2 linked regions of the Parazoarcus communis genome follow. The main gene of each other region encodes a partner of the protein of the gene in region 2 in a complex. Links are inferred from orthologs where the notes say so. Each region holds a gene or a part of one and is shown on either strand. Other genes may lie near its edges.

What was found.
Region 1: the proteins of hfq (region 2) and CEW87_RS15475 are in contact, whole or in part, in a crystal structure (PDB 3VU3), measured with the Escherichia coli proteins. The link is inferred for Parazoarcus communis from one-to-one orthologs.

What each region holds. Positions count from the first base shown.
Region 1 is NZ_CP022188.1:3,369,537-3,379,287, forward strand. What follows is about bases 4,015-6,893. They hold CEW87_RS15475 (catalase), read right to left. Parts: upstream 6,235-6,893; coding sequence 4,795-6,234; downstream 4,015-4,794. Other genes in these bases: CEW87_RS15470 (ZIP family metal transporter), read right to left, coding at 4,015-4,781; CEW87_RS15480 (FAD-binding protein), read right to left, coding at 6,357-6,893. Also shown: CEW87_RS15445 (MmgE/PrpD family protein), read left to right, coding at 1-292; CEW87_RS15450 (hypothetical protein), read right to left, coding at 573-1,058; CEW87_RS15455 (group II truncated hemoglobin), read right to left, coding at 1,173-1,619; CEW87_RS15460 (NAD(P)/FAD-dependent oxidoreductase), read right to left, coding at 1,616-2,752; CEW87_RS15465 (hypothetical protein), read right to left, coding at 3,406-3,567; more of CEW87_RS15470, read right to left, coding at 3,831-4,014; more of CEW87_RS15480, read right to left, coding at 6,894-8,111; CEW87_RS23050 (4Fe-4S dicluster domain-containing protein), read right to left, coding at 8,114-8,329; CEW87_RS15490 (ferric reductase-like transmembrane domain-containing protein), read right to left, coding at 8,342-9,751.
Region 2 is NZ_CP022188.1:2,372,450-2,378,081, forward strand. The notes cover bases 7-2,923. They hold hfq (RNA chaperone Hfq), read left to right. Parts: upstream 7-1,300; coding sequence 1,301-1,546; downstream 1,547-2,923. Other genes in these bases: der (ribosome biogenesis GTPase Der), read left to right, coding at 7-1,192; hflX (ribosome rescue GTPase HflX), read left to right, coding at 1,601-2,746; hflK (FtsH protease activity modulator HflK), read left to right, coding at 2,761-2,923. Also shown: more of der, read left to right, coding at 1-6; more of hflK, read left to right, coding at 2,924-4,020; protease modulator HflC, read left to right, coding at 4,020-4,901; CEW87_RS10850 (DUF2065 domain-containing protein), read left to right, coding at 4,908-5,093; CEW87_RS10855 (ATP phosphoribosyltransferase regulatory subunit), read left to right, coding at 5,101-5,632. UniProt on the Escherichia coli protein: RNA chaperone that binds small regulatory RNA (sRNAs) and mRNAs to facilitate mRNA translational regulation in response to envelope stress, environmental stress and changes in metabolite concentrations.

The sequences.
Region 1 (9,751 bases), 1.0 Mb from region 2 along the record:
ATTGCACGAAAGTGAGTTGTACAACAGCCGCTTTCCGTCAGAGCGTTGGGCGCATGTTGAGATTGAGTTGTTCGACGGAAAGACGCTGAAGTCAGCGCCTCACACCGCACGTGGTGATCCTGAGACGGCGCTTACAGACGCAGAGATCGATCGCAAGTTCGTTCAACTCGCCTCTCCAGTGCTCGATCAGGCTCGCATTGATGCGATACGGGATTGCGTCATGTCGCTTGGGCGGGCAGATGGGAGGCTCGGACCGTTGCTCGATGTCATGCTTCGCCCCGTCAGCGCTTGAACCCATCAATTCGTGCTTGATTGGGCCAGTGTTTCACCCGTGACCGTCAGATTGTCTACTTGCCATGGGCGTGGAGCGCTGACGGTTTACCCAGTTGCTACCTACCCCAGACTCACGAAGTTGTCCGTGCTTCTCGAAAAACTGGATAGCTGATTGACTCCGGACCGTGCGGCGCGACGGCATTTCGACACACACTGCCCATTCTTGTAGAAAATCGTCGTTCCGTTCGAGGTGCGTAAGCAAGTTGCGCGCTACGAGGTGAGCTGCTTCAAATCGCTCATTACTCTTTTGATGTGAGGCCCAGTGCTTCGCGCAAGGTCGCGGCTGTCGCGGCGTAGTCCACTGCCACGATTCGGCTATTTTCCAGTCCGATCAAGGTCACCGCATCGTCCCGCCGCGGGAAGTCCGACAACAGCGCTTCATCCAGCACCACGCCTACCGTGAACGGCTGCTCACGCAGTGACGGCAGTGCGAAAGTGCGGGTGATGAGGCCAGGCATCCTGCTCATATCGGCCAGGTAGACGGCATGGCGGGTGGCCAGGAAACCTTTGGGCTGTTGGCCGAGGACCTCCATTGCGATGTTCGAAGCCGTGCGTCCTGCGGCGAACAGTATCAATCGGGTCTCTGCGGCGATGCTCCAGGGCTGGTCGTGCTGATCCTTGACGACCAGCGGGGGCATCGCTTGACCGACCGCCAGCGGCTCGGCCCATGAGGCCAGGGGCAAGGTCAGTGCGCACGCGATAAGGAGGTGCTTGAAGTTCATCATTGTGGTCTTCTGACTGAGGCGTTGGCGTTGGCGTTGGCGTTGGCGTTGGCGTTGGTGTTGGCGTTTCCGCAGGCGCAGAGACGCGCCCCTTGCGAGTCTGCGGCGGCGCGCTGCTTACGCAACATGAGTTGTCCGGTGTGCGGTGCCAGCTGCGCATCCGCTGCCACCATCGGTGTTGATGAGGTGATCCGCCATTTGGGCGAAGACATGGATCAGACCGTCGCGCATTTCGGGGTCGGCCACCTGCTCGGTAAGTGCTTCCGTCATGCAGAGCATCCACTCGTCGCGCATGCGCTGGTCCACTACATAGGGCGCGTGGCGCATGCGCAAACGAGGGTGGCCTTTTTTGGCGATGTATAGGGCGGGGCCGCCGAACCAGCCCGACAGGAATTCGAACAGACTTTGGGTGCTGCCAGCGAGGCTTTCCGGGTGAATCTTGCGTACTGCATAGGCTTCGGGGAGCGTGTCCATGAGCTCATAGAAGCGGGTCACCAAGCGGTGCAAGGCGGGCGCGCCACCAAGGGCTTCGTAGGGGGTGAGTGTGCTTTGAAGTGCAGTCATCGGTATTTCTTCAGGTAGGTGCTTTCGAAGAGCCTTTTGATCCAGTGAAACAGGCGCGTCGGCGGCAGGATGATCTGGCGCTGAGCATTACGAAACACCAGCGTGCCGTGGTCTATCGCATCGATGATGCAGATCAGCTCAATCTTGAAGGTGGCGCTGGGCGTACCGCCGTGCAAACCTGTCAGCAGATTTTCTGCCGCGGCTGCGGCCTGCAGGTCGGCCATGTGGGCCTGCTTGGGCATCCAGTCCGGTCCGGGGAAGCTGCCAGAGTCGCCGACAACATACACATGCTCGGTCCCGGCGACCCGACACTGCGCATCCGCTTGCAACAGGCCGCCCGGAGAGCGTGCCAGTTCGGTCTGATCGAACCACGCGTTTCCGGTCATGCCGGGCATGAACAGGATGAGATCGGCGGGGAACGAACCACCTTCAGTCAGCACGCGGTTGGCCTCGAACCCCTTCATCTTGTGGCCCAAGTGGGTGCGGATATCGCGCCGCTTCATCTCGGCGAGCAGCTGCTTGACCGCCTTCGGGCCAAGCCGGTTGCCTGGCTCACTGGATGGGTTGAAGAACACCAGTTCGAATTTGTCCCGCCGGCGTTCGCGCCGGAGTTGTTCGTCAATGCCGAACAGAAATTCGAACATCGGGCCACCGCGCACCGCAGTGGGCTCGTTCGGGTTGCCGGCGAAGCCTACGGCAATGGTTCCTTCCTGCAGCGCCTGCAAACGATCACGAATCTTCTCCGCGGCCGCAATGCCCTCACAGGGGGTGATGGCGTGTTCGATCCCGGGTAGCTTCTTGATGAAACGCCCGCCGCTAGCGATCACGAGTGCGTCGTTCGGGATTTCACCAACGGTGGTGTCCACCAGACGCCCGCCATTACGCAAGCCGGTCACCTCGGCCGCCACGTGGCGAACGTTCATGCGCTGGAAAAAACTATCCAGTGGCACGATCAGCTGCTCGCGTGTTCGCAGGCCACTGGGGATCCAGATGATGCCGGGCAGGTAGTGCAACTCGGCTCTGGGGGCGATCAGGGTGATTTCTGCCTCGCGGTCGCGCTTGCGGATTTCGCGAACGCTCGAAAGCGCGCCAAAACCGGCACCGATAATGGTGATTCTGAATGGACTTGTCATGTATTCGGGCCTTGGGTGGTCAGCACGCTTGAGATACGTCGCGCACGGCTGTCAGAAGCGCCAGGGTGCATGTCGGCTGGTTGGTGCGTCGGGTCAGGATGGATCTGGGTGAAGTGCATATCCGGTTCTTGCCTCCTGACCTGTGTCCTGCGCACCCGTGTGCAGTCGAGGTAGCGCCGCGCTGATATGCGCGCAGAGAACGGCAACGGTCGGGGCGATGACCAAGGGCCGAATCCTCCAGCGTTGCAAGCTGCTTATCCACGCAAGCCATTCCTGCCAATTAAGCCAACGATCCAACCACTACCCAAACAGGGCTCAAACCAATCTGGAGATAGACCAATCATGTCCATGTGCTTGCTTTCCCGAATGTAGCGCCTGCGGGGGAATGTCCGGCAGGCCGACTTTCCCTTCTTTAACAAGAAACATGCCAATGAACCGATGCTTAATGAGGTGATAAAAATCAATAATTTAAGACTTGTCCGCCGCCACTGAGATCTGCGGGCTCTACAAATTGCGCCACTATGGCAGATGGCGCTGCCAAGAATGGCAGGGCAGAACTGAGGCATTCGGCTTGGTCCTCGGGCGCACCCGCCCCGCGTTTGCAGCCCAGTCGATGCCGGACCTGAGCACGTGCAAACCAGGTCAGCACACGATCACGGCAGGGGGGGGCTGCGGGTCGGCGCGTGGATGGTCAGCGATGGCGATTCGGCGCCGCCGCTCCATGAGAGCATGCTGGCGTCGGTGATATGGAGGTTGGGGTCGTCGTGGCTGCGACAGTCGGCCTTGGACGCCGCGTTGCGGCTGTCTTCACCCATTCGGTATGTACGGGTTTGCCGGGCTCAAGAGAAACGCGCCGACGAGTTGGCACCGGGAGCGATGCGTTGCGGAGGGCAAGGTAGCTGCCGGGTCAGCCAGGTGCGACATCGGCGATTCGTGTGCATCGACGATACCGTTCATGCAGGTGAAGTCACCGCAATTACGAGGCACTCTGCCAGCGCCAGAGGTTTGGCGACTGCTCGACCCGGCAGCAGCGGCGGCCCACCGGGAATCAACAGCCTCGCTGCTTCTTTGAACAGGCTCAGCCCAGGGTGGTGTCGAGCACCATCATCAAGGCAAAGCCGGCCATCAGGCCGAGGGTGGCGCTCGTCTGGTGGCCATTGCGATGTGTCTCGGGGATGACTTCGTGTGAGACCACAAAGATCATGGCTCCTGCCGCCAGTCCCAGGCCGATCGGATACGCCAGTGCCAAGCCACCGGCCAGGCCCACGCCAAGCAACGCACCCACCGGCTCGAGCAAGCCACTGGCCGCAGCAATCAGTACCGAATAGACAGGTTTAACGCCTGCGGTACGCAGGGCAAGTGCAACGGCGAGTCCTTCGGGAATGTCCTGCAAGGCGATTGCCGTGGTGAGCGGCAAGCCTACGCCCATGTCCCCTTGAGAAAAGCTGACGCCGATTGCCATGCCTTCAGGCAGGTTGTGCAGGGCGATGGCAAAGACGAACAGCCAGACTCGACCGCAGATCTCATAACCCGGCCCGCAAGGCCCGGTCTTGTCATGCTCGTGCGGCGTAAACTCATCCAGACCCAGCATCAGCAAGACCCCGAGCGCCATCCCGAAGACGACGACTGCCGCACCTGTACCCCGATTGCCCAAGAGCGATTCACCGGCTTCAAGTCCGGGCAATAGCAAGGAAAATGCGCTGGCGGCGAGCATCATCCCCGCCGCCAGGCCCAGCATGCTGTCTTCGACACGCTGCGGCAGGCTCCGCATCAGCAAGGCGGGGAGGGCGCCCAGCGCTGTGGTCGCGAAACCCGCCGCTCCGCCGTAGAGCGCAAGCCGCAAGCCGGGTGCTGCATTGCCGGAAATCACTTGAGCAATGCTCTGCCCGAGCAGGACGATCACACCGAGCAGGGAAAGCGCCAGGCCAGTTGCCACCAGTTTGTGCTGCTGCGCATGCGTGCGCAGCAGCACAAACCATGAAGGCCTTGATGCAAGCCCGTTCAGTACGATCGTCTGGCTTCGGTCCATCTTCAATCCTGGTTCAGGTCATCATGCCCAGTGCTTTGGCAACACCGGCGCCATAGGCGGGATCGCACTTGGTGCAGTTCGTAATGTGGCGACGCTTGATTTCATCTGGCGCATCGCCCATGGCGCGGGCGGTGTTCTCGAACAGACGCTGTTGCTCGTCCGGTGTCATCAAGCGGAAGAGGGCGCGCGGCTGGCTGAAATAGTCGTCATCGTCCTCGCGGAAATTCCAGTGGTCGGCTGCGCCGTTGATTGCCAGCGGCGGCTCACGGAAATCCGGTTGTTCCTGCCACTCATTGTAGCTGTTCGGTTCATAGCCCAGCGTCGAACCATAGTTGCCATCGGTGCGCATCAGACCGTCGCGATGATAGCTGTGCGCCGGGCACCGGGCGGCGTTAACCGGAATGTGTCCGTGGTTGACCCCGAGGCGATATCGCTGGGTGTCGCCATAGGAAAACAGGCGGCCTTGCAGCATTCTGTCGGGCGAGAAGCCGATGCCAGGGACTACGTTGGCCGGATTGAAAGCCGCTTGCTCGACATCGGCGAAGTAGTTCTCCGGGTTGCGGTTGAACTCGATGACGCCCACCTCAATCAGCGGATAGTCCTTGTGCGGCCAGACCTTGGTGAGGTCGAAGGGATGGTAGGGCACTTTCTCGGCATCCGCCTCGGGCATGACCTGGATGCAGAGCGTCCACTTCGGGAAGTCGCCGCGCTCGATGGCCTCGTACAGGTCGCGCTGGTGCGTTTCGCGGCATTTGCCGACAGCGGCTTCGGCCTCGCCATCGGTCAGATTCCTGATCCCCTGCTGGGTACGCCAGTGGAACTTGACCCAGAATCGCTCGTTCTGCGCGTTGATGAGGCTGAAGGTGTGCGAACCGAATCCGTGCATGTGACGGTAGCTGGCCGGAATGCCGCGATCGGACATCACTACGGTGACCTGATGCAGGGCCTCGGGCAAGGAGGTCCAGAAGTCCCAGTTGTTGGATGCGCTGCGCAGGTTGGTGCGCGGGTCGCGCTTGACTGCGTGATTGAGATCCGGGAATTTCAGCGGGTCGCGGAGGAAGAAAACCGGGGTGTTGTTGCCGACCAGGTCCCAATTACCTTCTTCGGTGTAGAACTTGATCGCAAAGCCGCGAATATCCCGTTCGGCATCGGCTGCGCCGCGCTCGCCAGCCACCGTGGACATGCGGGAGAACAGGGGTGTCTGCTTGCCGATCTGGCTGAAGATTCTGGCGCGGGTGTACCGGGTAATATCGTTGGTGACGGTAAAGGTGCCGAAAGCCCCTGATCCCTTTGCATGCATGCGGCGCTCAGGAATGACCTCGCGGTCGAAGTGCGCCAGCTTTTCCAGGAACCAGACATCCTGGAGCAACTGCGGGCCGCGCGGTCCTGCGGTCATTACGTTCTGGTTATCCACCACCGGGCAGCCGGCAGCAGTCGTGAGTTTCTTGTTCATGTTAGCGCTCCAAATTTGCCTGTTGGCAATAAAAACCAGGTTCAACCTGTTCCTGGAGGCCGTCCTCTCAAGTTTCCGCCAATTCGAAAATGCTGAGGCTGGCCACCATTAGCTTCGAATGACTACGCACTGACGAAGTCTGGCCACATGTCAAATGGCTGCTTCTCCAGTTGCATCTGCCCCTTGTCGTCCTGCCAGATGTTGATCCATGCCTGCCAGTTCTCGTAGTCGATATCCGGGCAGTCGAGGCGGTAGTGACTGCAGCGGCTCTCTTTGCGCATGAGCGAGGCTTTAAGCTTCATCTCTGCAGTAATGATCATGTTTTCCGTTTCGTGCGCGAGGCGGAGTGCATGGAGATCGTCCGCCAGCAGCATCGGCACATGGTGTTCGCGCAGCTCTTCGACGTAAGCCAGCGCGCCCAGCATCATTCTTTCCTTTTTGATGTAGAGGACGAAGTTGGGGATCATGACGCCCTGCAATACTTGGGTTACCCAGGCAGGGCTGTATCCACGCTCGCGCTTGAGCGGTGCCAGAATCTCGGTGGTCACTTTCTCGATTTGCGCGCTTGATACCGTGACATTGCCCTTCAGTTTCAGGCTTTCCCTGGCCGCGGCTTCGCCCGCAATCGCGCCTTGTACTGCAGAGCCCGCCAAGGAGCCGCCAATCTGGGTGTAGATACCGCCTGACATGTAAGAGCCGAGGGCATCGCCCGCTGCGTAGAGGCCCGGAAGTGTTGAAAGCCCCTGCTCATTGACGGGCACAAGTCCTTCCGATTTATGGATCGCCATGCCGGCGCTGGATCCGCCCACCTGTTCGCCCCCCATCCCCGGAGGGCCTGCGTTCGGCGGTCCGGCAAACAGCCCCCTCAGCCCGCCCTGTTGGGGAGGGGGAGGTGGCTCGGTGTGACGAAACGCCTCGGGAACATAGGGGCCGCCATTTTCAGCAGGCGGGCTCTCATCCTGACCGGGCCCGGGTGGTCCCATCACGACGGGCCCACCCTGCGTATAGGCCTGATAGTTGAGGTCTACGCCCAAGTGGTGGTTGACCGTCACTTCAGTTGTTGAAGGCTTTTCTTCGACTTGCCCATGCCAGTTGTCGTAACTGGAGCCGGAGTTCTTTGCAGAACCCGGATGGCCGTCATTCCATTCCTTGCCGGTTACCTTGGCGCCCGCCTTATAGGCCATGATGGTGCCGTCATGGGTAAGGTCGGAAACCGGGAAGCCGTTAGGTTTGAACCCGCCTGAGCCGGTGCACAGAACGACGGATTTCGCCAGGTAGTGAATGATTCGCTCTTCATCCAGCATGAACCCGGATGCACCGACGATCCGCCCATCTTCTTTCAGCAGATGGGTAATCATGATTCGCTCATCGACGGCAATCCGGCGTTCGTTGATCGGCCGCATGAAGCTCTCGTGGTATATCGGAGAATCGAAGAATCCCCACGATTTCAATTCCTGCACCCGGTCATAGGAGTGCTCGGCAAGCTGACGGGTAAATACCGGGTTGTTGGTCTGTATCGCCGATTCCGAGACTCGGGCAACAAAGTCGTCAATACTCACCTTCGCATTCTTCTTGTCGTAGCTGAAGATGCCTTTGGCAAACGGTGTCAGGCCCGAGCTGCCCACACGTCCTTTCGAGACCATCAACACTTTTGCTCCGGCGTCGTGGGCTTTGACGGCAGCAAACAGACCCGCCATGCCTCCGCCGATCACAAGCACGTCGACTTCACGTTGTTCGTGCTTGAAATCTCCAGCGTCGATCCTGGGGGTGTTGATCTGAGCAGGGGCATCGAAATCCAGACTCGCAAGCGCCACGGCGCCCGCCAGGCCACCGGCTATACCCATGAACTGCCGACGCGACAAAGATAGCGTGCTCATCATTACCTCCAGGAAACCATGACCGGAATGGATTTTTCGGGTGTGATCTTGATTGCGCCTACGGGGCAGTAAAGCCTGCACAGGTGGCAGATCTGGCAGTCTTCCGGATAGAGAATTTCAGCCTTGTTCGTCTGCCTGTTCATCCGAATAACGTCCGTTGGGCAACTCTTGACACAGGCTTCGCATCCGATGCAGCCGGAGATTTGATGGATAGGCATACGTTTCTCCCTCTAGAACGCCAGCTGTTCAAAGTGAATGTTGTTTGATGGCACGCCGATCGCCCTGAGCTGCTTCACATTGGCGGCAATCATTCCCTCGGGGCCGCACAGATACACTGTCCAGTCAGCGTGCTTGCCCGGATCGATCGCGGCGCGGATTGCGGATTCGTCGATCACGCCTTGCCGGATATCGAGCCTGGCTTCTTCCATGTTCTCGGGTAGCTGGTTGCAGATCAGCTTCAGCGAGAAGTTGCGCATCGTTGAGGTGAGCGCTTGAAGCTCAGGGATCGCCACCATGCGCTCGAGACTCTGGTTGCCGTAAATCAGTCGCACAGGGCGCGTTTCATTTCTTTTCGCGAATTCGCGCAACAGGCCCAACAGGGGGGCGATACCGGCGCCGCCTGCGATCAGCGTGATCCCGGACGATACGTTGCTTTGATCCACGCTCATGGCTCCGTAGGGACCATCCACATACACCGTCTGGCCCGGGTGCAGGGTGTTCAGGCTGCTGGTGTAGTCGCCAAGCTCACGAATGATGAAAGAGAGTGTTCCCGTCTCCATCTCGCCACCCGCAATCGAGAACGGATGCTGTTCCAGATTGAATGGCGTATGCGAGGTGTTGATCCACACAAACTGCCCGGCTTCGAAGCTGACCTTCGACTGCGATTCAGACTGAATCGTCAGTTTCCAGTCGCAGTCACTGACCTTTGTTATTTCCCGGACTGCAAAAGGTTGTGAGCGGATGAGTCGCGGCTTGATCAGGTAGTTGTAGAGCACCAGCGTCATTGAAGCTGCGTACAGGCCCCACCACACCAGATTGAACTCCTGTTCATACTGACCGTGGCTCCCGACAGACGTAATGTGAAATGCCGCCAGCGTGGCAATCGCAATGAATCCGCACACATGCAGCAGACGCCAGGTTTCGTAACGGATATTGAGTCGGTTCTTGAAGACGGCCATCAATACCCATACGGCCATGGCCACCCAGGCGATGACACCGGTCAGCGTGTTGGGTGAGGTAATCATCGATGTTGCGCTGGTCATCAGATCGTCGGCAGACAACAGCGCTTTCGGCGCAACAATCAGGAGGGGATGGAGAAAGAAAAAGATCCCCAGCCATTTTCCGATCGTCTTGTGAGTAGAGATGCTCCAGTCAATGTTGGAGAACCACGACAGATTGCGAAGTCTTCCAGCCAGGGGAAACTGAATGAAGAAGGCCATCATGGCGATTACGTTGAGCGCGCTGAGTACATAACGATAGATATCGTGAAACTCGACGCCCTGGGCGCTGGCAATTACCCAGGGTGCGACCAGCATGACCGAATAGGTTAGGATCAGCTTCTGCTTTTCAGTCAGACGAAATGACACGCTTTCAAGGGGACGGGCATTTCGATCCAGCTCAAGGCTTGTTGCGTGCTTCAT
Region 2 (5,632 bases):
CGTCGGCGATCGTGACTACCTCGTCGTGGATACGGCCGGTTTCGACCCGGTCGCCAAGGACGGCATCATGCACGAGATGGCACGGCAGGCCGAGCAGGCAATCGCCGAGGCCGACGTGCTCCTGTTTCTGGTGGACGGTCGCGCAGGGCGTACGCCTCACGACGAGCAGATCGCGGCGCGCCTGCGCCGCTCCGGGCGTCCGGTGCACCTCGTGGTCAACAAGGCCGAAGGGCTGGAGCGTTCGCTCGCGTCGGCTGATTTTCACGCGCTCGGCTTCGGTGCGCCCTTGCCGGTGTCCGCGGCCCATGGCGATGGCATCAAGCAGCTCATCGACCTCGTGCTCGCGCCCTTTCCGCTCGACGATGAGCCTCAGTCGAGCGAGGACAGTGGACCGGCGGTCGCCATCGTCGGCCGCCCCAATGTCGGCAAATCCACGCTGGTCAATACGCTGATCGGTGAAGAGCGTGTGATCGCGTTCGACCTGCCCGGTACCACACGTGATGCCATCTCGATCCCGTTCGAACGCGGTGGCAAGAACTACACCCTGATCGATACCGCAGGTCTGCGCCGCCGTGGCCGCGTGTTCGAGGCGGTGGAAAAGTTCTCGGTGATCAAGACCTTGCAGGCCATCCAGGAGGCGAACGTCGCCGTGCTGGTGCTGGATGCATCGCTGGATATCTCGGATCAGGACGCGCATATCGCCGGCTTCGTGCTGGAAGCCGGACGTGCCCTCGTGGTTGCGATCAACAAGTGGGACGCAGTCGACGATTATCAGCGCGACCAGCTCAAGCAGGAGATCACGCGCAAGCTGGGCTTCCTGTCGTTCGCCCGGTTCCACCAGATCTCTGCGCTCAGGTCCGATGGCGTGGGCGCGCTGCTGAAGTCGGTCGATGCGGCCTATGCCGCGGCGATGTCCAACCTGTCCACGCCGCAGCTGACCAGAATCATGCAGGCTGCAATTGCCAAGCAGGCGCCGCCGCGACATGGTACTTCGCGGCCCAAGTTGCGCTATGCCCACCAGGGCGGCATGAACCCGCCGATCATCGTGATCCACGGAAATTCGCTGGAGAATCTGCCGACGTCCTATGTGCGCTACCTTGAGCGCGCCTTCATGGAGGCATTCAAGCTGCAGGGTACCCCCTTGCGTATCCAGTTCCGTACTGCGCACAATCCGTATGCGACCAAGGCCTGATTGGCGAAATCCTTGTATCCACACGTGGATTTGGTCGCATACTGTCATGTGGCGGTGCAGCAATAAATCCTATACATTCTTATAAACACAAAATAACGAGGTTCCACAATGAGTAATAAAGGGCAACTTCTACAAGACCCGTTCCTGAACACCCTGCGCCGTGAGCATGTCCCGGTTTCGATCTATCTCGTGAACGGCATCAAGCTGCAGGGCCAGATCGAATCCTTCGACCAGTACGTTGTCCTGCTCAAGAATACCGTCACGCAGATGGTCTACAAGCACGCCATCTCCACCGTCGTACCTGCCCGTCCGGTGACCATTCAGCAGCAGGAGCCGGGCGAGGGCGCCAACTGATTTCCCTTTTGTTTTTGCTGAAGGGCCTGAAACTGTCCGCAGGGGTTGCGCAAGATGTTTGAGCGCCCCGGCAGCGGCGAACGGGCCGTTCTCGTTCAACTCGACCTGCGCCAGGGGGCGTTTGACGAGCGACTGTCCGAGCTGAAGCTGCTGGCCATGAGTGCCGGCGCCAGCGTGGAGGCGGTCGTGACCGGTCGCCGTGCGGCACCGGATCCGGCGCTGTTTGCCGGGCGCGGCAAGGTCGAGGAGATCGCCGAGGCGCTGCGCGCGAACGAGGCGGATCTCGTCATCTTCAATCACGCCCTGTCGCCTGGTCAGCAAAGAAACCTCGAGCGTGTGCTGCAGCATCGCGTCGTCGATCGCACTGCGCTGATCCTCGACATATTTGCCATGCGTGCGCGCAGTCACGAAGGCAAGCTGCAGGTCGAGCTCGCGCAACTCAGCCACCTTGCGACCCGTCTGGTGCGAGGCTGGACCCACCTTGAGCGGCAGAAGGGCGGTATCGGATTGCGCGGACCGGGGGAGACTCAGCTCGAAACCGACCGTCGCCTGCTCGGCACCCGCGTGAAAATGCTCAAGCTGCGCCTGAAGCAGATCGAGAAGCAGCGCCGCACCCGTCGTCGTGCGCGCGATCGCAGGGATGTGCTGTCGGTGTCCCTGGTGGGGTACACGAACGCGGGAAAATCCACGCTTTTCAATGCATTGACCAAGGCCGGCGGCTATGCCGCAGACCAGCTTTTTGCCACGCTCGACACCACTTCGCGCAGACTTTTTGTCGGTACGGGGAACGTCGTGCTGTCGGATACGGTCGGATTCATCCGTGACCTGCCGCATGCGCTTGTTGCTGCGTTCAAGGCAACGCTCGAGGAAACGGCCCAGGCAGATCTTCTGCTTCATGTGGTCGATTCGGCGAGCGAAGACCGTGACGCACAGATTGCGGCAGTAAACGACGTGCTGTCGGAGATCGGCGCTGCTGAAGTGCCGCAGATTCTGGTGTGGAACAAGATCGACCTGACCCACGCCGGGGCGGCAGTCGAGCGGGATGACTGTGATAGAATCAGGCGTTTTTTTTTGAGCGCGAGAACCGGCGAAGGGCTGGATCTGATTCGCGCTGCGCTGGCCGAGGCCGCGCAAGAGGCAGTTGCACCCGAACTAGAACAGCAAGCTGACTCCGTCAATAACTTTCCATTGCAACAGTGATAACAGGCATTCTCATGTCACTCAACGATCCACGCTGGGGTAACCGCGGAAACGACGGTGATCGCGGCGAAGGCAATCGCGGCGGTAACCAGGGACCTCCTGATCTAGAGGAAGTCTGGCGCGATTTCAATCAACGTCTTTCCGGCATGTTCGGCGGCAAACGCAACGGGCGCAATAATGGCTCGGGCGGTGGCGGCGACGGCGGCGGTGATGGCCCTCAGCTCCCAAGTTTTTCATTCAAGCAGTTCGGTGGCGGCATCGGTGCCTTGTTGGCGCTGGTCGTGGTCGTATGGCTTGCGAGCGGCTTCTACACTGTCGATGCCAACCAGCGCGGCGTGGTCCTGCGTCTGGGCAAGTTCACGGAAACCACCGAGCCTGGACTGCGCTGGCGTTTGCCGGCACCGATCGAGACTCACGAGATCGTCGACTTGACGGGTGTGCGTACGGTGGAAGTCGGTTATCGCGGCTCTGAACGTAACAAGGCACTGCGCGAAGCACTGATGCTGACCGATGACGAAAACATCATCAGCATTCAGTTCGCGGTCCAGTACGTGCTCAAGAGTCCCGAGAACTACGTCTTCAATAACCGGTTCCCGGACGAGGCCGTTGCGCAGGTCGCGGAAACCGGCATGCGCGAGATCGTCGGCAAGAGCCGCATGGACTTCGTGCTGTACGAGGGACGTGAAGAGATCGCTGCGACGGCCCAGGAACTGATGCAGGGCATTCTCGATCGCTACGAGACCGGCATTCAGATCAGCCGTGTGACGATGCAGAACGCCCAGCCGCCCGAGCAGGTTCAGGCTTCGTTCGACGATGCCGTCAAGGCCGGTCAGGACCGCGAGCGGCAGAAGAACGAAGGTGAGGCCTACGCCAACGACGTGATTCCGCGTGCCCGTGGTACTGCTTCGCGCTTGCTTGAAGAGGCGGATGCCTACCGCGAGCGTGTGATCGCAAATGCCGAGGGTGAGGCGAGTCGCTTTGATCAGGTGTTTACCGAGTTCAAGCGTGCGCCCGAAGTGACGCGTGAGCGCATGTACCTCGAAACGATGCAGCAGGTGCTGGCCAGTACCAGCAAGGTCATGATCGATGCCAAGGGCAACGGGAACATGCTGTTCCTGCCGCTGGACAAGATCATGCAGCAGGCAGGCAATGCCGTGCCTGCTGTTGTGAATGACCCGCAGGTGACCCTGCCTGCAGCAACCAATGCACCGGCCGGCAGCCTGGACCCGCGTAGTCGCGACCTGCTGCGCAGCCGTGAGCGGGGAGAGCGTTGATGCGTGACAAGATGTCTCTGATTGGCGGCGTGCTGCTGTTTGTGGCAGCCGTTGCCTCGATGTCGCTCTTTACGGTCGATCAGCGTCAGTTCGCGATCGTTTTTCAGCTTGGTGAAGTGAAGGACGTCATCAGCGAGCCTGGCCTGAACGTGAAGTTGCCGCTGATCCAGAACGTGCGTTACTTCGACAAGCGCATCCTGACCATGGATACGCCCGAGCCCGAGCGTTTCATTACGTCCGAGAAGAAGAACGTGCTGGTCGATCACTTCGTGAAGTGGCGCATCATCGATCCGCGGCTCTATTACGAGTCGGTGGCGGGCGACGAAGCACGTGCCCGCATTCGACTGACACAGACCGTCAATGCCGGCCTGCGTGAAGAGTTCGGTAAGCGCACGGTGCACGACGTGGTGTCCGGTGCGCGTGACCAGATCATGGAAGACATGCGGGCCAAGGCTGACCAGGATGCGCGCAAGATCGGCGCCCAGATCATCGACGTGCGTCTGAAGCGGGTCGATCTGCCGTCGGAAGTGTCTGAGTCGGTGTATCGCCGGATGGAAGCGGAGCGGAAGCGGGTCGCCAACGAACTGCGTTCGCAGGGTGCAGCCGAAGCCGAGAAGATCCGTGCAGATGCAGACCGTCAGCGTGAGGTGATCATCGCCGAAGCCTATCGTGATGCACAGCGAACCAAGGGTGCGGGTGACGCCAAGGCGACGGCCATCTATGCCGAAGCCTTTGGTCAGAGTCCGGAGTTCTACTCCTTCTACCGCAGTCTGGAGGCCTACCGCGCCAGCTTCTCGGGCAAGGATGACGTGATGGTTGTCGATCCGAGTTCGGATTTCTTCAAGTTCATGAAGAACTCCAAGGGGACCGGGCGGAACTGATCTCCAATGGGTGCTACCCTGCTGACGGCCTTCGCGCTGATGTTGATCATCGAAGGCATCGTCCCTTTCGTCGCGCCAGCTACCTGGCGCGAAACCTTTTTACGTCTCGCCCGCATGGCTGACGGTCAGATCCGCTTTTTCGGTCTGTCGTCGATGCTGGCGGGGCTGATCCTGTTGTACGTCTTTGGTTGAGCCTTTCATGCGCTGGGTATTGCCCGATCACATACAGGACGCTTTGCCGTCCGAAGCCGACAAGCTAGAGGGCCTGCGCCGCAAGCTGCTCGACGCTTTCCGCGTGCGCGGTTACCAGCAGGTCATGCCGCCGCTGCTTGAGTATCTCGATTCGCTTACCACCGGCGCCGGTCGTGACCTGCGTCTGCGAACCTATCAACTGGTCGATCAATTGTCGGGCAGAACGATGGGGGTGCGTGCGGACATGACGCCTCAGGTTACGCGTATCGACTCCCATCTGCTCAATCGCCAGGGGGTGACGCGCCTGTGTTACTGCGGCAGCGTGCTGCACACCTTGCCGTCGACGCTGACCGCGACCCGCGAGCCGCTGCAGCTCGGCGCCGAGCTATACGGTCACGCCGGAATCGAAGCCGACATCGAGGTGTTGCGCCTGCTGGCCGAGGTGATGCGCCTGGCGGATGTGCCTGCGACGCGCATCGATATTGGACATGTAGGCCTGTTCCATGCGCTTGCAGGGCGTGCCGGACTGGTGCCGGGGC